Linked DNA regions of Paraneptunicella aestuarii. The protein of the gene in region 2 binds, or shares a complex with, the protein of the main gene of each other region. Links are inferred from orthologs where the notes say so. Each region holds a gene or a part of one and is shown on either strand. Other genes may lie near its edges.

What was found.
Region 1: the proteins of rpsG (region 2) and tig are in contact, whole or in part, in a crystal structure (PDB 3GTY), measured with the Thermotoga maritima proteins. The link is inferred for Paraneptunicella aestuarii from one-to-one orthologs. Residues at the interface, in WP_004081843.1 of Thermotoga maritima: Lys34, Lys52, Lys55, Glu59, Arg62, Gln63, Glu66, Asn67, Lys69, Val71, Arg95, Ala109, Lys110, Lys111, Gly112, Arg113, Pro114, Glu117, Glu121, Ile124, Ala125, Tyr127, Asn128, Asn129, Thr130, Gly131, Lys135, Asp139, Arg142, Met143; in WP_004081061.1 of Thermotoga maritima: Glu122, Val124, Val129, Leu130, Tyr133, Glu188, Gly259, Ile262, Tyr263, Glu266, Ser270, Glu273, Gln274, Glu277, Arg308, Gln311, Ile312, Ser315, Tyr316, Glu325, Arg329, Arg336, Leu363, Phe366, Trp367, Arg373, Leu377, Arg381, Leu384, Glu387.

Annotation. Positions count from the first base shown.
Region 1 is NZ_CP074570.1:3,645,686-3,655,662, forward strand. Bases 4,481-7,314 are described here. They hold tig (trigger factor), read right to left. Parts: upstream 6,632-7,314; coding sequence 5,330-6,631; downstream 4,481-5,329. Other genes in these bases: clpP (ATP-dependent Clp endopeptidase proteolytic subunit ClpP), read right to left, coding at 4,610-5,239. Outside these bases: KIH87_RS13890 (HU family DNA-binding protein), read right to left, coding at 3-275; lon (endopeptidase La), read right to left, coding at 570-2,918; ATP-dependent protease ATP-binding subunit ClpX, read right to left, coding at 3,064-4,341; KIH87_RS13930 (hypothetical protein), read left to right, coding at 7,787-8,449; bifunctional methylenetetrahydrofolate dehydrogenase/methenyltetrahydrofolate cyclohydrolase FolD, read left to right, coding at 8,644-9,498; KIH87_RS13940 (DUF4340 domain-containing protein), read right to left, coding at 9,598-9,977. UniProt on the Bacillus subtilis protein: Involved in protein export. Acts as a chaperone by maintaining the newly synthesized protein in an open conformation. Functions as a peptidyl-prolyl cis-trans isomerase.
Region 2 is NZ_CP074570.1:4,241,914-4,252,040, forward strand. What follows is about bases 7,144-10,127. They hold rpsG (30S ribosomal protein S7), read right to left. Parts: upstream 8,879-10,127; coding sequence 8,408-8,878; downstream 7,144-8,407. Other genes in these bases: fusA (elongation factor G), read right to left, coding at 7,144-8,365; rpsL (30S ribosomal protein S12), read right to left, coding at 8,955-9,329; rpoC (DNA-directed RNA polymerase subunit beta'), read right to left, coding at 9,650-10,127. In the rest of the region: KIH87_RS16490 (methyl-accepting chemotaxis protein), read right to left, coding at 1-69; KIH87_RS16495 (DUF6436 domain-containing protein), read right to left, coding at 87-737; KIH87_RS16500 (hydrogenase maturation protein), read right to left, coding at 792-2,525; KIH87_RS16505 (hypothetical protein), read right to left, coding at 3,791-4,468; KIH87_RS16510 (response regulator), read right to left, coding at 4,653-4,826; more of fusA, read right to left, coding at 6,263-7,143.

The DNA.
Region 1 (9,977 bases), 600 kb from region 2 along the record:
GCTTAGTTGCAAGCGTCACGCAATGCTTTACCAGCTTTGAAAGAAGGCACTTTAGCAGCAGCAATTTGGATTGTCTCACCTGTTTGAGGGTTACGACCACTACGGGCAGCACGCTCACGAACAGAGAAAGTACCGAATCCAACTAGAGCTACCTGGTCGTCATTTTTAAGTGCTTCGGTAACTGCATCAGTAAATGCATCCAAAGCACGACTGGCAGCAGCTTTAGAAATATCAGCACTTGCAGCAATCGCGTCGATTAGTTGAGCTTTGTTCACAATATCATCCCCTTCAATTGTTATTATTAATGTTCCGCACAATTGTTGTTGCAGAGACGTTATAACAAGCTTGATAAGTAACTTCAAGCAATGTTTAACAATTATTTAAAAAGTTGGTTGGATCGCCGAAACCCTTAACTGACAAGGCTTCCAGCAAATCTGGTATAAAGGCTACCACAACTTTTCAGTTTGGGAAGCCTTTTATTATCAATTTATTTAAAAAAATGCGGTAAAAATGGGGGCAAAAGCCCCTTCAGACACCAAAACTGCACGAAATTGGCAAGTTATTTATACCTAACTAGCCAATTCTATACCTTCAGGGTTTTCCTGAAGCGCAATTTTAAGCACGTCATCAATCCACTGAACAGGGTGAATTGCGAGGTCTTGTTTTACATTTTCCGGGATTTCTTCCAGATCACGTTCATTATCTTTTGGAATAATAACCGTCTTAATTCCACCTCGATGCGCCGCCAATAGTTTTTCTTTCAAACCACCAATTGCCAACACTTCACCACGCAGGGTAATTTCACCTGTCATTGCAACATCACATCTAACCGGATTGCCTGTTAAACTGGACACCAATGCAGTACACATTGCAATACCTGCACTAGGGCCATCTTTCGGTGTTGCACCTTCTGGAACGTGAACATGAATATCACGCTTTTCATAAAAGTCGTCATTAATACGCAATTTCTCAGCACGGCTACGCACGACTGTCATCGCTGTTTTAATGGACTCCAACATGACATCACCTAATGAACCTGTGAAAGTAGTCTTGCCTTTACCGGGTACAGATGTCGTTTCGATAGTTAATAAATCGCCGCCCACCTGAGTCCAGGCCAATCCGGTAACTTGTCCGATTTGATTATTCTTGTCAGCCTTACCATAGTCAAAACGCTGAACGCCCAGGTAATCTTTAAGATTGTCCTGAGACACAACCACCGATTTACAATTCTTATCGGTCAGAATTTGCTTCACCGCTTTACGGCAAACTTTAGAAATTTCCCTTTCAAGACTACGTACACCAGCTTCACGAGTGTAGTAACGAATCATGCCAATAATGGCGGAATCTTCGATTGTCAGTTCACCTTTTTTCAAGCCATTGCGTGACATTTGCTTTTTAATCAAATGCTGTAATGCAATATTCAGCTTTTCATCCTCGGTATAACCCGCCAAACGAATGACTTCCATACGATCCAATAAAGGACCTGGAATATTCATGCTGTTTGACGTTGCCACGAACATAACATCTGACAGATCGTAATCCACTTCCAGATAATGATCGCTAAAGCTGTTATTTTGTTCTGGATCCAATACTTCCAACAGTGCAGATGCAGGATCTCCACGCATGTCCGAAGACATCTTATCGATTTCATCTAACAGGAATAATGGGTTCTTGACGCCAACTTTAGCCATTTTCTGAATCAGTTTGCCAGGCAATGAACCAATATAGGTACGACGATGTCCGCGAATTTCAGCTTCATCACGAACGCCACCCAACGCCATACGGATGTATTTACGACCCGTAGCTTTAGCAATGGACTGACCTAATGAGGTTTTACCTACACCAGGAGGCCCAACCAAACATAGAATGGGGCCTTTCAATTTTTTCACACGCTGTTGAACGGCAAGATATTCAATAATGCGTTCTTTGACTCTTTCCAACCCATAATGATCGGCATCCAATACTTCCTGAGCCAGATTAAGATCTTTCTTAACCTTACTACGTTTGAACCATGGAACATTCACCAACCAATCAATATAGCTTCGAACGACGGTTGCCTCAGCCGACATAGGCGACATCATTTTTAACTTATTCAATTCCGCCGTTGCCTTTTCCATAGCATCGTCGGTCATTTTCGCATCTTCGATTTTCTTCGCTAATGCTTCAAATTCATCAGGCGTATCATCCAGCTCACCCAGTTCCTTTTGGATCGCTTTCATCTGCTCATTCAGATAATACTCACGCTGGCTTTTTTCCATTTGCTTCTTAACGCGAGTACGGATTTTCTTCTCAACCTGCAACAGGTCGATTTCGCCTTCCATCAGAGCCATCAAGTATTCCAATCGTTCAGAGACGTTGGTCATTTCCAGCACTTTCTGTTTTTCAGCCAGCTTCAATGGCATATGAGCAGCCATGGTATCAGCCAAGCGCGCCGCTTCATCAATACCATTTAAGGAAGTCAATACTTCAGGCGGCACTTTCTTGTTCAGTTTGACATAGCCTTCAAACTGGGAAATCGCTGAGCGGATCATCACTTCCTGCTCAGCTTCAGGCAAATCGATATCATCATTGCGCACAACATTGGCAATGTAATAATCGTCTGTTTGAACGTATTCCTGGATACTTCCTCGTTGATTACCTTCAACCAGAACCTTTACCGTACCATCAGGTAATTTTAAAAGTTGTAATAAAGTAGCAATAGTACCAACGGTATAAATATCATCGGTTTTCGGATCATCAACACCCGCATCTTTCTGTGCTACGAGGAAAATTTGCTTATCTTTATCCATAGCCGCTTCCAAACAGCGGATAGACATTTCCCGTCCAACAAATAAGGGAATGACCATATGGGGATAAACTACAACATCCCGCAACGCTAACACCGGCATTTCGATAGTGGTTAGCTTTTCTTCACTCATTTTCACTCTCTTTAATTTGGTTCGATTCACTTAATGTTTAAATATGGGGTTGGCAAGACAAACTTCAAACATTTATTTGGTAAATCGATTTCTACCGAAGAATTAAAAAAAAGGCCCTCAGGGCCTCTTTTTAAAAGTTGCATTATTACTCGGAAGCGGCTTTTTTCTCAGTCACGTTGTCGTAAATAAGAATAGGTTTTGATTCACCTTTTACCACCGTTTCATCGACAACAACCTTGCTTACATTTTCCATAGAAGGTAATTCATACATGGTATCCAGCAATATTGCCTCAACAATTGAGCGTAAGCCACGAGCACCGGTTTTTCTGTCCATAGCTCGTTGCGCAATCGCATGAAGTGCATCATCACGGAATTCCAAGTCCACATTCTCCAATGCAAATAAAGCTGCATACTGTTTGGTTAATGCATTTTTAGGTTCTTTAAGAATACGAATTAACGCATCTTCAGAAAGCTCTTCCAAACTGGTAACAACAGGCAAACGACCAATAAACTCTGGAATCAAACCATATTTGATCAAATCTTCCGGTTCCACCTGCTGGAACAGCTTACTCAAACTTTTCTTGTTCTCCTGGCTCTTGACCTCGACACCAAATCCAATGCCAGTACCAGTGTGAGAACGCTGTTCAATAATCTTGTCCAGCCCGGCAAAAGCACCACCGCAAATAAACAGGATTTTAGAAGTGTCTACTTGCAAAAACTCTTGCTGAGGATGTTTTCTACCACCTTGAGGTGGAACGGAAGCAATGGTGCCTTCGACCAGTTTCAACAAGGCTTGTTGAACACCTTCACCAGACACATCACGGGTAATAGACGGATTATCCGACTTACGTGAAATCTTGTCGATTTCATCAATGTAAACGATACCACGCTGAGCTTTCTCGACGTCGTAATCACATTTTTGTAGCAGTTTCTGAATAATATTTTCTACGTCTTCACCAACATAACCCGCTTCGGTCAGCGTAGTTGCATCAGCCATAGTAAAGGGAACGTCCAGCAAACGAGCCAGAGTTTCTGCCAATAGTGTTTTCCCCGAACCGGTAGGACCAATCAGCAAAATGTTACTTTTGCCAAGCTCTACACCGTTGTGGGTATCACCATTGCGGAGGCGCTTATAGTGGTTATAAACGGCAACCGACAATACCTTTTTAGCGTAATCTTGCCCAATGACGTAATCATCCAAATGGGTATGAATTTCAGTAGGCTTAGGTAGTGCGTTTTCCTTTTTCCTGGGTGAGATTTCTTTAATCTCTTCCCTAATGATGTCGTTACATAACTCGACACATTCATCACAAATAAAAACAGAAGGGCCAGCGATTAGTTTGCGTACTTCGTGTTGGCTTTTGCCACAGAAGGAGCAATACAATAATTTGCTATCGCCGTCTCCACTTTGTTGCTCACTCATTTAATACACACCTCTGCATGGTTCGAATCGCCTTAACATCAAAAACAGGCCATTCTCCTAAACATATGGGCATCTGACTATTTATCAAAGACAAAATAACCAAGCACTCTATGATGCTCTAACTGCTTCGAAAATTAAACCGACTTGTTTTGGTATAGTATGTAAGTAGCTAACTCACAAGCACTTTTAATTGAAAAATGTTTGCTACCAATACAGGTTAGTTTGCAGTTGGTTCAGATACCAACGATGTTCTTTCGACAAGGCTAAATTAAGCCTTGTTATGGGCATCCATTCGATTGAACAAAACCTGATCGATCAAACCATATTCTTTGGCAGCTTCAGCGCTTAGGAAGTTGTCGCGATCTGTATCTTTGATAACTTGCTCGTAATCACGACCAGTGTGTTCAGCCAAAAGTCTGTTCAATTTTTCTTTAATTGCCAATGTTTCCTTGGCGTGAATTTCAATATCAGACGCCTGCCCCTGGAAACCACTTAGTGGTTGGTGGATCATCACTCGAGAGTTATTTAAGCAATAACGTTTCCCTTTAGCTCCACCAGATAGAAGGAAGGCTCCCATACTACAAGCTTGACCAATACAAACCGTACTCACGTCAGGTTTGATAAAATTCATTGTGTCATAAATCGCCATTCCAGCGGTTACAGAGCCACCGGGAGAATTAATGTAAAGGAAGATGTCTTTTTCCGGGTTTTCAGCCTCAAGAAATAACAGTTGAGCCACAATCAAATTGGCCATGTGATCTTCAACCTGCCCAACCAAAAACACAACATTCTCTTTCAACAAACGAGAGTAAATGTCATAAGAGCGCTCACCTTTAGAGGTTTGCTCAATAACCATTGGAACCAGGGCATTATGTACTTCGGGAACAGGATTAAACATATTTTTGATGTCTTAAAATAAAAAAATGCTCAGTAGGTACTGAGCATTTAAGCAGGAGGACTATAACAAAGTCAATTCAATACAAACATTTTATGCTTGTTTGTTCATGATCTCGTCAAAGTCTTTATTCACTTCAGTTACAGAAGCTTTGGCAAGAACGGCGTCAATCGCCTGATCTTCCAGAGCCAAATTCTGCATCTGTTGCATCAATTCATTGTTGCTCTTGTAGTATTCAATCACTTCTGCCGGATCTTCATAAGCTGAAGCAGTTGTTTCAATCATGGACTGAACGCGAGCCTGATCAACTTTCAAATCTTCAGACTTGATGACTTCACCTAGTAATAAACCAACAGAAACACGGCGACGAGCATTTTCTTCGAACAACTCATCTGGCAATTCAGGCATATTACCAGTCATACCTTGACCGAAACGTTGCATTGATTGACGGCGCAAAGAGTCAATTTCTTGCTTAACCAATGCGGCAGGCAAATCAACAGGGTTAGTTTCAACCAAACCAGCAAGCACTTGCTCTTTAACTTGTGCTTTCAAAGTATTGTCCAATTCGCGCTGCATGTTGCGCTTAACTTCATCACGCAATTTGTTTAAATCGCCGTCTTCGATACCGAAAGTTTTAGCAAACTCATCGTTCAATTCAGGCAATTCCAATTCTTCTACTTTCTTCAAAGTAATTGCGAATTGTGCCGCTTTACCTTTCAATTGCTCTGCATGGTAATCTTCAGGGAAGTTTACGTCGGCAACAAACTCATCACCCGCTTTCTTACCAACGATTGGCTCTTCAAAGCCAGGAATCATTCGGCCTTTGCCCATTTCCAGAGCGAAGTTTTCAGCCTTACCGCCATCAAATTCTTCGCCATCAATAGTACCAACGAAGTCGATAGTGACTTTATCGTCTTCCTTAGCAGCGCGATCAGCCTCGATCCAGCTTGCATGTTGCTTACGCAACGTTTGCAGCATGTTCTCAAGGTTTTCGTCTTTGATTTCTACAACAGGCTTTTCGATTTTGATTTTATCCAGATCTTTCACTTCAATTTCTGGGTAAATTTCAAAAGCAGCAACGAATTCCAAATCATGACCATCTTCGTCTTTCTTAAGCTCGAAAGAAGGCATGCCTGCAGGAGAAAGCTTTTCCTTAGTCACAGCTTCAAAGAAATTACGCTGCATAACTTCACCAGCGATTTCCTGGCGAACAGCTTTACCGTAACGCTTTTGAATAACAGAAACAGGGACTTTACCAGGACGGAAACCATTAATACGCTGGGTCTTGGCCAACTGTTGCAATCTGGATTTAACAGCAGAATCGATAGTATCTGCTGGAACAGTAATAGTAAGGCGGCGTTCTAGACCTTCATTTGCCTCTACTGAAACTTGCATTCTTTTACCTCAACTTTCGTGCCGCAGCACTCTAAACATTGTTTCCAGTCCCATACCAATTGCCAACGTTTTGTGGCGGATTCGGTAACCTCAATGCTGTCTATTTGGGAAGCTGGTCACATTACATGACAAAAAAGACGCAGTAGTATACCGATAGCAATACAAGGAGTCGAGGGATAAAATGCAGGATAAGCATATCAATTTAAATAAAATGCAAAAGAGTGGAAAAACAGCTAAAAGCCACGCGCCACAAGACATAGAAATAAAGAGGAAATTAGAAATAAAAAGGGAATAAAAGGAATAATTAGAGAAGAGAGAAAATGGGGTGGACGATGGGGCTTGAACCCACGACAACCGGAATCACAATCCGGGGCTCTACCAACTGAGCTACGCCCACCACTGGGACTATCGGCTTAATCCATAAGCCTTGAATGTAAATGGCGCGTCCGGCAGGATTCGAACCTGCGACCCACGGCTTAGAAGGCCGTTGCTCTATCCAGCTGAGCTACGGACGCATCAAAATGAGCCGAGTATAAAACCTTTGACTGAATAACTTACTTTACTCAAACAACGGCTATCCTGCTGTGCTCAATGTTGTTATAAAAATTATCACAACATTTCGACCGATACATTCAAATACTAACGTAGGAAAAAGTGGTCGGTGAGACAGGATTTGAACCTGCGACCCCTTGGACCCAAACCAAGTGCGCTACCAAACTGCGCTACTCACCGACTTTTTCCTGCCACTAAATTCCTCAGTGGCTACGGGGGGCGGATATTACTGATTTGGTTCTATGTCGTCAAACACTTTTTTTGCATCTTGTTTTGACTGCTGTTTTTTACGTCAAAAGAGACGAATTTCATTCTGATTTAGCGCCATATTCAGATTTACCTCAACAGGTAGTCCCCCTACAGCTTTGCACATGTTTATGCGTGGAAAATCAGCTCTCGAATCAAGTCAAACTCATCTGTTTCACGTTCTAATACTCACCTTTAGGTGAAATAACCTGAAATATGTCACACGCATTCCGGTTGCTACTATGCTCGTCGCTGATGAGGCATGAAACGAAATTCAGAATGTCTGAACGAGCCATACTCATCCCCAATACAGCACATTTGTTTTTAACCATATCCAAAATTAAAAGGAATAAATCAATGTCTAATGAAACCAGAACCGTACGAATCGCTAACCACGCAAGATTTCCAATTCAAGAGCTGATTGTTCATCATTTTCAGTATACTGGCAGTGATCCAAACAAAAATCGCTACAACGAAAAAACAGTTTTATTTTCAGCGAAAAACAGCTTGGGAAATACTCTATCATTACCTGAAGGTGGCAACATAGAAATCCAGCCAATGGACGGTTTATTCAATCAAGGTGATAAGTATTACGATCTTGTAGTTAATCCAAGCCATAGAAGCCATTGGAATGTAGCGTGGCGCTGCGCAGAGGATGACGGTATTTACTACCTGATTCAGGATGGCGGGAAACTGATGAAGCTATTGGATTCTGCTGTTTCCGACATTTTAAAAGGAATCAAAGCTGCGTTAAAATTCTTTGAAGATACGGGCGCTGAAGCAGCAATGGCTGGCACAGTAATGGCCAGTGTCCATACATTTTTTAAGAATGCCGAACAAGATTCAGACACCATTGAACATAAATTCCATGGCGACTCAACTTGCCGTCAGGATATCCACCTTGGAACCGACGGAGATACTGCTAACACTGTAGACAGAATGAAAGCCGTATTTAACTCTGACAACAAAAAACAATACTGCTCTGTACAGAGCTTCGGCTTTGGCTCAAGCGATGCATAAACAGGCGCAAAAGTAAGCTAGCGGAAGATTCATTTCCACTTAGCACAGTGGGCAGCTTGCATAAGCTGCCCACTGTTTCCGCAAACAGTATTATAAGTATCTTTTAATACACTATTTAATTCTCTCAGAGTTTGCCAAAATTCCTCACTTCGTGAGAAAATGCCCGTCTACATGACAGCCACGGCAAAGAAAATATGACCGCACAAATTATCGACGGAAAAGAAATAGCAAAACACATTCGAGAGCGCGTTGCGCTGCAGGTAATGTCTATTGTTCGTTCAGGTAAACGACGCCCTGGACTTGCCGTTGTTGTTGTTGGCAATGATCCAGCGTCACAGGTATATGTACAAAACAAGCGTAAAGCCTGTGAAGAAGTTGGATTTCTGGAGCGCTCTTACGATTTACCTGCTGACACCACACAAAAGCAGCTGCTGACCTTGGTCGATGATTTAAATGACGACCCTGAAATTGACGGCATCCTGGTTCAACTTCCACTACCTGCGGGACTGGATCCCAGTGAGATCCTTGAGCGCATACACCCAACCAAAGATGTTGACGGTTTTCACCCCTACAATATTGGTCGTCTGGCGCAACGTATGCCAGCACTTCGCCCTTGCACACCCAAAGGCATCATGACCCTGATTGAATCAACCAGTCGCCCGGTAAAAGGCTTGGACGCGGTTGTGGTAGGTTCATCCAATATTGTTGGACGCCCAATGGCGTTGGAGCTTTTGTTGGCTGGCTGTACAACCACAATTTGCCACAAATTCACCAAAGATCTGCAAAGCCATATTGAACGCGCAGACTTATTAGTTGTCGCTGTCGGTAAAGCGGAATTTATTCCTGGCTCCTGGATTAAAGAAGGCTCAATCGTGATTGATGTAGGTATAAACCGTACCGAAGACGGGGGATTAACCGGTGATGTTGAATTCGCAACGGCTCATGAACGTGCAGGCTGGATTTCTCCTGTGCCGGGCGGCGTTGGCCCCATGACAGTAGCCAGTTTGATTGAAAATACATTGGAAGCTTACGTTAAGTACCATTCTTAACATATTCACAGCTTCAATTTTCCATTTAAAAAAGGCGCTGAAATCAGCGCCTTTTTAACATTTTTCGTAAATTCAGATAACAAGCTCCAAAATTAGGGGCTAATTGGTGTTTTCAGCACTTTCACTATTAGCTTCAACATCACTTACCGCAGCTTCATTTTCCTCAACAGGCTCAGACAAAAAGTCTTCCACTGTTTTATCAAACTGATTCGCAGCAAACGACGTGATTTGGTATTGCCATTGCGTCCAATAAGGTGATGGAGCAGTATCAGGAGCAACACCAGAAGCATTACCATCCATATCAAAACGTATCCAGGTTTTATCTTCAACATTGCGCATACGGACACGAATTTCACGCTCATCAAAAGTGCTCAGTTTTAATGATTTAATAGTATTCACATCCTGCCAAATGCTTTCATCAATGGCCGATAAATCATCAAACTGTAATTCCACCAAACTGCTTACCGTGCTGTTTAAAA
Region 2 (10,127 bases):
ACCTGAATAACTCTTGCCGACATCACTAGAACGATTAGATAAGAGTTTTACATTTACAGCCTGGTTCATATCAGCTCCCCAACGGATTAGGTTGCCCTGGATTTCCAGGGACAATAGCAACCATACCCAGAGGTAAAAGGGTAATACTTCGATTTCCCATCAAAAATACTATCCAGCACCCCTTCAACAATCCCATTCTCATTTGGCAAACAAACGCCACCTTCAGAATAAGGGCCAAAGTAATTCATCTTCCCAGAGGCCTGCACTACAGCAACGGCGGGTGTCGCTGGTGGCTCTATTTCCAAAGCCAATTTCTCATATGCGACAAATTCAACCCGTTCGTAAGGTAACACATTCAACCATTGTTCCAAATATGCTTCATAGTGCTCGTGCGAACTTACCACGAAAAAAACTGTATTTTCTGAATAATTTGTAATCAAAGATCGAACATGCTCACTATTGGCCTGATCGCAGGTACAATCAGGGTTCCAAAAGTGAAAAACATAGGCTTTACTGGAATCAAGACCTGAGTATGAAGATAAATACGTATTAAGGGCTTGTGAAAACTCTCCACCTTCGAAAAAGACCTGCATTTGCTGCTCATTCTGATAAAACAAGCGCAAATCTTTTCCTTGGAAAAGAAACATTGCAACGCTGGTACCCAGCACCCAAAAAGTGAATAAAATCAATATGGATGCGGGTACTTTCGACTCCGAGTCAACTTGTGTTGCACTCATAATCACCAGCCCAAAAAGAAATTAAGAAAACAATATTAGCCTAACATCAACCAATTAGTATTCCTTCTCAATAACTTCCTTTCTATGCGTCGCTAAATATCTGGGGGTTTCTTCAGGTTTAACCTTGTGTACAAACCCTCTTCTCATCTCATGATAACTTTCATCTTCGCCAAAGAAATTAATTCGCATATTTGCAAGTTCTTCGTCACGATACTCAGAAAGAGGCTTAACACGAGAGTCTTTCGCCAGCTCATCCGCTTTATTTTCCAGATAACGGATCAAATGCTTATCGTTAGCTTTCTTCTCAGCGATTCTCACGATTTGATCATGGAAAGAAGAAGGATTGTGCTCATCCTGATAAATAACATCATCCAGCAAGCCGATTTGTTTGGCACGCTCCGCACTAATAGGCAAACAATCATCTGTCAGCTTTTTAGCCATATGCTTACCAACGCGCTTGGGAAGCAAATAAGTCCAATATTCAGAACCATATAGCCCGCCCATCGATTTGTAGTGAGGATTCAAAATAACACCTTCACGAGCAATAACCTGATCGGCACCTAATGCCATCATGACGCCACCTGCACCTGCACTACCATGCATTGCAGAAAGCACATATTTATTCGTGGTATTGATCAAAGCTTCCACAAAACTGTTGATAGCATTGATATTGCGCCAGGATTCATCAGCCGGGTCGTCTGCAGCTTCAATCACATTGAGGTGAATACCGTTCGACCAGTAATCACGTCCGCCCATCAATACGATCACTTTCGCGTCTTGACGTTTGCGAACCTCATTGAAAGCCTGGGTTAAACGCTCACACTGATCGGTAGACATAGCGCCGTTGTAGAATTCGAAGTACAAATAGGCCACATTGTTGTGTTCTCTGTACCAAATTTCTTTATAGGTCAAAGCCGTTCCGGCATAGAGCAAGTCAATGTTCGATTCAGGAACATCTTTAATCTCGTCACCCAATACCTGTGCGGCAGGCAATTTAAAGTAGTTTCCGTAAAGATCGTTTTTCTTCTTAAGGTGGGTAATCCACACGGCACCATCAACCGTAGCACGACAAATAGCACCAAAACGTTTCGCCAGAATTTTCCCAGGAGGCCCTACCATTGAACCTTCACGATGGGCGCCAAAAAGAAAATATTGATTTCCATTGATGGTATCCAGCACACCCGGAGCACCGTCAGAGCATCGGATCTTGCGCAAAATGTCATCTGCGCTATCAAACTGCCAGTTGATTGTGCGTCTGGACTGAGGCATAGGCGGTCTGAATTTGCCTTTTACGTCTCGGCGAGAATAGTCAAGCGGCTCAGGTTCGTACAAACCGTTCTCAAAACGTTTAACGACCAAGTGCATCACTTTCATGGCAGTGTTTGCCAAGTCATCACGATAAATACTGCTCTTACTGCCTTTACGCAACGCAAATTCACCCGTCGCCCAAATAGGGCCGGAATCCACTTCATCAGCAGCTTGAACCGCTGTTACCCCCCAATATGGCAACTCTTCATACAGAGCCCAATCAAGAGAAGCAGACCCTCGATCACCTTTAATCCCGGGATGCACAATAATGCAAGGTACTTCCGTCCAAATATCCTTGGGAATAATGAACTTCAGCATAGGGCACAGGATTAAATCAGGTTTAAACAGCCGAATTCCTTCTCGCAAGGTTTCATTACTTATAGCCAGTTCAATGCTTACTTCGTGTCCACGTTCCGAAAGTTCAACATGTGCTCGCTGAGTCAAACTATTATAGCTAGAGCTAAGTAACAATATTTTCATCTTCGTATACCTGTCATTACAGAAACTGATTGCCGCCCTATCCACAAGTGCTACGTGCGTCGTGCGTATCCCTTCAGCCCCGCATAACCGCGTCGCAGAGCGAACAACATAGGTAAGATGTATTAAGCACGGCAGACTCTAAGAAGGGTCAAATTATTGCTCACCAAATATTCATTTGTACAGACTTTTATTACAACTTAACAGAATAGCCTTAAAACCTAAGGCTCAGCCCCTCGGTACAGCATGACCTGCATATAATTTCTTTATGGAATAGGGACTTATATTTCCAGAGAAAAAGTGACACATGCAAACCAATTATATTTTTACCTTTGTTACACTTTAATATCTTTGAAAAAAATTCACATATATAAAGGCAAAATTTAAAGGTAGCCTAACAAATGTGAAAAGCAATTTTTCCAAAAAGAATAACAATAACCCAAAAGGAAGCCGGTTAAATTAATGGCATACTGAATTCAACGTTAAGAAATGCAGAATTGAGTGAAAAGATCAGTAAAACCGAGCGGCTATGTAAAATTATTTTCCACCATAACTCATTATGACTTTATAGAACAGTGCAAATCTTAAAAATAGAAAATCCATTGAATTGAAACAGATATACTTTTCGTTACACTCAAGCACAAAAGTCGTAAGACGATTCCGCAATATGCCAGCCACGAAAGAACAACTTAGCGTTTTATTCCGAAGTGAGTTCGCTCAAGACAACATCGTTATTAAGATGTTTGCACAATGGGAGCGACAATCCGTCATAGAATACCTGACAGAGTGTTAACGGTTTCAGATCCTGTACTGATGTCTACCGCAGATGCGGCCTTATGCGTTGCGATAAGATAATGCGAGAACCAGGCTTGGTAGCAATGGCTGTAACAACCAGTCTGAATCTTAACTTCTTGAGTAAACCTTTTTCAAACAAGGACTTATCGGTATATGCAAACTCATTAAGCTGGGAAAAACACTGGCGGTAGGTGAAGTCTATTCACCCCAACTCGGGATAAGTTGTGGTGATAAAGACAGTTAACCCATTGTTATAAATAGAGTTATTGGGAAATGTTCAAAAACGAACATTTAGAATACTTTGAGATGAGGTATTTTTTAGTAAATTTAACAAAGAAGTCGCTAAAAATAGCCATATCAAAACACTTACTTATCCCGAGTTGGGGTTATTTATACTCGAAAGGAGATAATAATGTTGTTGCTCACGCTGTAGAAACTTATTCACTATCTCCAGCATGAGCATAAAATACAGGTTATTTGTAATGGTCGGTACTGTAGTACAAAGGTTTCATTGCACCACACAGGGTTAACTTGCTGACTAATTCACCCTCAGGCGGCACAGCGGAAGACGCTGTAATGTCGGTAACACAACTGACATCTTGATAAAACAAAATCAGCTGATCATAGCTTGGAGGTAGTTGGATTTGATGCACCAATAAACGCTCTTTACTGTCCAGAATGATCGAATCATATTTGTGTTGTGGACTTGAGGGTTGTAATGATTCTTTTGTAATTTCCCGACTATAAAGCTGCTTTTCAAACTCAACCGGCATTCCCTTATAGGTTAATACTCCGCCCTTGTCATAATGCCCCATGTAAACATCCAGTTTTATGGAAACTCTTTCCCCTCTCATTAGGCGTTGAATATTAAAAGGCTCTGTTTTAACAGTCACCAAATCAGCATCTCTCACCATATAAATTAATGAGGGTTCTACTGCTTTCAGTTTATAAACCAACTGCACATTTCCCGGCTTGCTATAGGTAGGAATATTGGATGCATAAATAGTGTAACCGCCATTCACCAGGATCAGATTGTGTACCCCCATATAAGAAGGATCTAATGGCGGCGGCACATTCTCCTCTTTAGCTTGAACAAAAGTGCTTAACAAAAAAAGCAGCATCAAAGACAAAAATTTAAATTTAACTAACATAATACCTGTTCGATATGGTTTATTAGCCCAAAATGATACCCAATAGAGTAACCATCGTAGAATCTTCCTAAACGTTACTAAATTTACCAGTATTTTAAAAGTTTACTTATTGCACGTTGAGCATAAATAGCAATAACAATTAGGTCGGACAAGAATGCAGATTTCATACCCTGTGCTATAACTTTTAAAGCAGATCAATATCAGAAATAACCAAAGCATAAGGCTTATTGGCAGCCATCATTTCAAGCGCTTCTGCGCCGCTACTGGCGACATCAAAATGAAAGAGCTTCCTTAAATTACGTTGATAAGAGTTCAGAATATTAACTTCATCATCAACCAGTAAAATTCGCTCTTTCATCACCCGATACCAGAAGTGTTTTATTAGTGGAAATCAGAGCGAATAACAGGGTTAAAGCGCTCTACCTTAATACTGTAGATGCTGATAGTGAGTTTTGCGAAAAGAAATGCTGCAAAAATGGCGGGGCAAAAACAACAAAGGCGCTCGTTGAGCGCCTTTGTCTAAGATGCAATTATCAATTACTCGATAATTTTAGATACAACACCTGCACCTACTGTACGACCACCTTCACGGATTGCGAAGCGAAGACCTTCGTCCATCGCGATTGGCGCAATCAATTCAACTGTGAATTTCAGGTTGTCACCTGGCATTACCATTTCTACGCCTTCTGGCAATTCTACTGCACCCGTTACGTCTGTTGTACGGAAGTAGAACTGTGGACGGTAACCTTTGAAGAATGGAGTGTGACGACCACCTTCATCTTTACCCAATACGTATACTTCTGCTTCAAACTTGGTGTGAGGCTTGATTGAATTTGGCTTACACAATACTTGGCCACGTTCTACTTCATCACGCTTGGTACCACGAAGAAGAACACCTACGTTCTCACCCGCACGACCTTCGTCTAGAAGCTTACGGAACATCTCTACACCTGTACAAGTAGTTGTAGTCGTTTCTTTGATACCTACGATCTGAACTTCTTCACCTACTTTTACGATACCTTGCTCTACACGACCTGTTACTACTGTACCACGGCCTGAGATTGAGAATACGTCTTCGATTGGCAAAATGAACGGCTTGTCAATGGCACGCTCTGGCTCTGGAATGTAAGAATCCAATGCTTCGCCCAATTCGATGATTTTTTTCCCACTCAGCATCACCTTCCAACGCTTTCAACGCTGAACCTTTGATTACTGGCAAGTCGTCGCCTGGGAATTCGTATTCGTTTAGAAGTTCACGAACTTCCATTTCTACCAATTCCAACAACTCTTCATCGTCAACCATGTCACATTTGTTCATGAATACGATGATGTAAGGTACGCCTACCTGGCGACCCAACAAGATGTGCTCACGTGTTTGTGGCATTGGGCCATCAGTAGCAGCTACTACTAGAATCGCGCCGTCCATCTGAGCTGCACCAGTGATCATGTTTTTAACATAGTCAGCGTGTCCAGGGCAGTCTACGTGTGCGTAGTGGCGAGATGGAGTGTCGTATTCTACGTGTGAAGTAGAAATGGTGATACCACGCTCACGCTCTTCTGGTGCATTGTCGATTTGATCGAATGCTTTCGCGCTACCACCGTAGGTTTTTGCCAATACAGTAGTGATCGCTGCTGTCAAAGTAGTCTTACCGTGGTCAACGTGGCCGATTGTACCTACGTTTACGTGCGGTTTCGTACGTTCAAACTTTTCTTTTGCCATTGTTCTCTTTTCCCAAATAAAATTTAAAAATCAGTCAGCAACTTGGGATTGCTAACTAAAAGATAAGTAAAATGCTACATTCTCGATTCAATGATTGCCTTGGCAACATTGTTCGGTGCCTCTGCATAGTTCAGAAACTCCATAGAATATGAAGCTCTGCCCTGTGTTGCAGAACGCAAATCAGTGGCATAACCAAACATTTCAGACAATGGGACTTTGGCGCGAATAATCTTAATTCCGGCCACCCCGTCTTCCATACCTTCAATCATTCCACGGCGGCGGTTCAAATCACCAACCACATCACCCATCCAATCTTCAGGTGTTGTTACTTCTACCTTCATGATGGGTTCTAACAACACAGGAGATGCTTGACTGGCACCTTGCTTGAAGCCCATGGAACCGGCAATTTTAAACGCCATTTCCGATGAGTCCACATCGTGGTAAGAACCATCGTATAACGCGACTTTAACGTCAAGTACCGGGTAGCCTGCAAGCACACCGTTTTGCATTTGTTCCTGTATACCTTTGTCAACAGCAGGAATGTATTCTCTAGGAACAACACCACCTACAATCTCGTTAACAAATTCATATCCGGCGCCTTCTTCCTGGGGTTCGATTCTTAGCCATACATGACCATATTGACCGCGCCCACCAGATTGACGCACGAACTTACCTTCCACTTCCACAGATTTGCGAATTGTCTCGCGGTATGAAACCTGAGGTTTACCCACGTTACATTCCACCTTGAATTCACGCTTCATACGATCCACGATGATATCCAAGTGTAGCTCACCCATACCAGAAATGATGGTTTGCCCCGACTCTTCATCGGTGTGGACTCTGAAAGAAGGATCTTCAGCCGCTAATTTACCTAATGCAACACCCATTTTATCCTGGTCTGCTTGAGACTTAGGCTCAACAGCCACAGAAATGACAGGCTCAGGAAACTCCATTCTTTCCAAAGTAATAATATGCTCTGGATCGCATAGGGTATCTCCGGTTGTTACATCTTTTAAGCCGATAGCAGCAGCGATGTCTCCTGCGCGAACTTCTTTTAGTTCTTCACGATCTTTAGCATGCATTTGCACGATTCGACCAAAGCGCTCTTTCTTCTCTTTCACCGAGTTATAGACAGCGTCACCAGAATTAACAACGCCAGAATAACAACGGAAGAAAGTCAAAGTACCAACGAATGGGTCTGTCGCAATTTTAAATGCCAAGGCAGAAAACGGCGCTTTGTCATCCGCAGGACGCTCAGCCTCTGTTTCATCCTTGTCATTCAACACACCTTTAATCGGCGGAATATCTGTAGGAGCAGGTAAAAATTCTACAACCGCGTCCAGAACGGCTTGAACACCTTTGTTCTTGAACGCTGAACCACATGTCGCCAATACGATTTCGTTATTCAAAGTACGAATACGTAGACCTTGTCGAATTTCCGCTTCGCTCAATTCACCTTCTTCAAGGTATTTATTCATGAGTTCATCGTTTGCTTCCGCAGCAGCTTCGATCATTTCGATACGTAGCTCTTCTGCATCATCAAGCAATTCAGCTGGAATATCTTCATAAGAGAAGGTCATTCCCTGGTCTTCATCATTCCAGTTAATGGCTTTCATCTTAATAAGGTCAATAACGCCCTTAAAGTTTTCTTCCGCTCCAATATTCAAATGAATAGGAACACAGTTTGCACCGAGGCGCTTACGGATTTGATTCACAACACGTTTAAAATCCGCACCCGCACGATCCATCTTGTTGATGAAAACCAAACGAGGAACGTTATATTTATCGGCTTGACGCCATACAGTTTCAGATTGTGGCTCAACACCAGATGAGCCACAGAAGACAACTACAGCACCGTCTAATACCCGTAACGAACGTTCAACTTCAATGGTGAAGTCTACGTGTCCTGGAGTATCAATGATATTGATACGGTGTTGATCAAACTGACTTTGCATCCCTTGCCAAAAGCAAGTGGTTGCCGCAGAAGTAATGGTAATACCACGTTCCTGCTCTTGTTCCATCCAGTCCATAGTGGCTGCGCCATCATGAACTTCACCGATCTTGTGTGAAAGACCCGTGTAAAACAACACACGTTCAGTCGTGGTCGTTTTACCCGCATCTACGTGAGCACAAATCCCAATATTACGATAGCGTTCTATAGGGGTAGTACGTGCCATAGTTTCCTCTCAAATAGCTTACGAATAATCTTAAGCAGATGACTACCAGCGATAGTGAGCGAATGCTTTGTTCGCTTCAGCCATGCGGTGAACATCTTCACGTTTCTTAACAGCAGTACCTTTGTTTTCTGCTGCATCCAGCATTTCTGCTGCCAAACGATGTGCCATTGATTTTTCGCCACGCTTACGTGCAGCGTCTACCATCCAGCGCATACCCAATGCATTACGACGAACTGGGCGTACTTCAACAGGAACCTGATAGGTAGAACCACCAACACGACGAGATTTAACCTCGACAGATGGACGAATGTTATCTAGCGCTTCTTCAAAAACAACCAAGTGGTCTTTGCCTGATTTCTCAGCAGCAATTTCCAAAGCACCGTAAACGATTTTCTCAGATGTGGATTTTTTGCCGTCTAACATGACAACATTAATAAACTTGGCAAGCAATTGTGATCCGAACTTAGGATCAGGTAGGATTTTACGTTGTCCTACGACTCTTCTTCTAGGCATCTTAATTCTCCGAAAATTTTCAGGTATTACCCAAAACAGTTAATGTTTATTGTTTGGCCTTACTAACGGAGAACCGTTAAGACTTGGGCCTTTTCGCCCCATATTTGGAACGTGCTTGTTTGCGATCTTTAACACCTGCGCAGTCAAGCGTTCCGCGAACAGTGTGATAACGTACACCTGGCAGGTCTTTAACACGACCACCACGAATAAGAACAACACTGTGCTCTTGCAGGTTGTGACCTTCACCACCGATGTATGAACTTACTTCAAAGCCATTCGTTAAACGAACACGGCATACTTTACGTAGTGCAGAGTTTGGCTTCTTTGGAGTGGTTGTATATACGCGAGTACACACACCACGACGTTGTGGGCAAGCTTGCAATGCAGCAACGTTGCTTGGAACAACCTTGTTGCGGCGCGGCTTACGCACTAACTGGTTAACTGTTGCCATTAAATTAGCTCCTAATTACAACATATTTTTCAAGACGGAAGCGCTGCGAACAACACTTCAAACAAAAAATCCACAATAGCCCCATAATTGGGGTCGCGGAATTCTAAAGACCTAAGCAGGGACTGTCAACAATTTGGGGGATTTTCAGGCAGATTAAGCGATTCTAGAGGGCTAATAATCGATAACGAGTGTAAAGCTAGAGTCACTATTCAGAGAAAGAGGGTCAAACCTCTGAATCAGCGCTGTAGAAAATAGAAACCCCGGTCTTGCGATCGGGGTTTAAAAAATCTGGAAAGCTCAAAGAGTTTCCCTAACGGGTATTATTCTTCAATAGAAGGCATATCCGTTGAAACTTCCGCATTTAACGCTTCCGTCAACGCCTGTTCTGCTTCTTCAGCCGATACAGACAACTCTTCTTCCATACCTGACATACGCTTTTGAGCACGACGTTTATGGTATGACAAACCTGTACCTGCCGGAATCAAGCGACCAACAATAACGTTTTCTTTCAGACCACGAAGATCGTCACGCTTACCTTGAACAGCAGCTTCTGTTAGTACGCGAGTTGTTTCCTGGAACGACGCAGCAGAAATAAATGATTCAGTTGAAAGCGAGGCTTTAGTAATACCCAGCAATTGAACCTCATATTCCGCAGGCATCTTGCCTTGTTTTTCCAACTCACGGTTAGCAATGCTAACGTCAGAAACTTCACACTGTTCACCTTCAAGGAACATACTGTCACCAGGATGAGTAATAACGCACTTACGCAACATTTGGCGAATAACAACCTCAATGTGC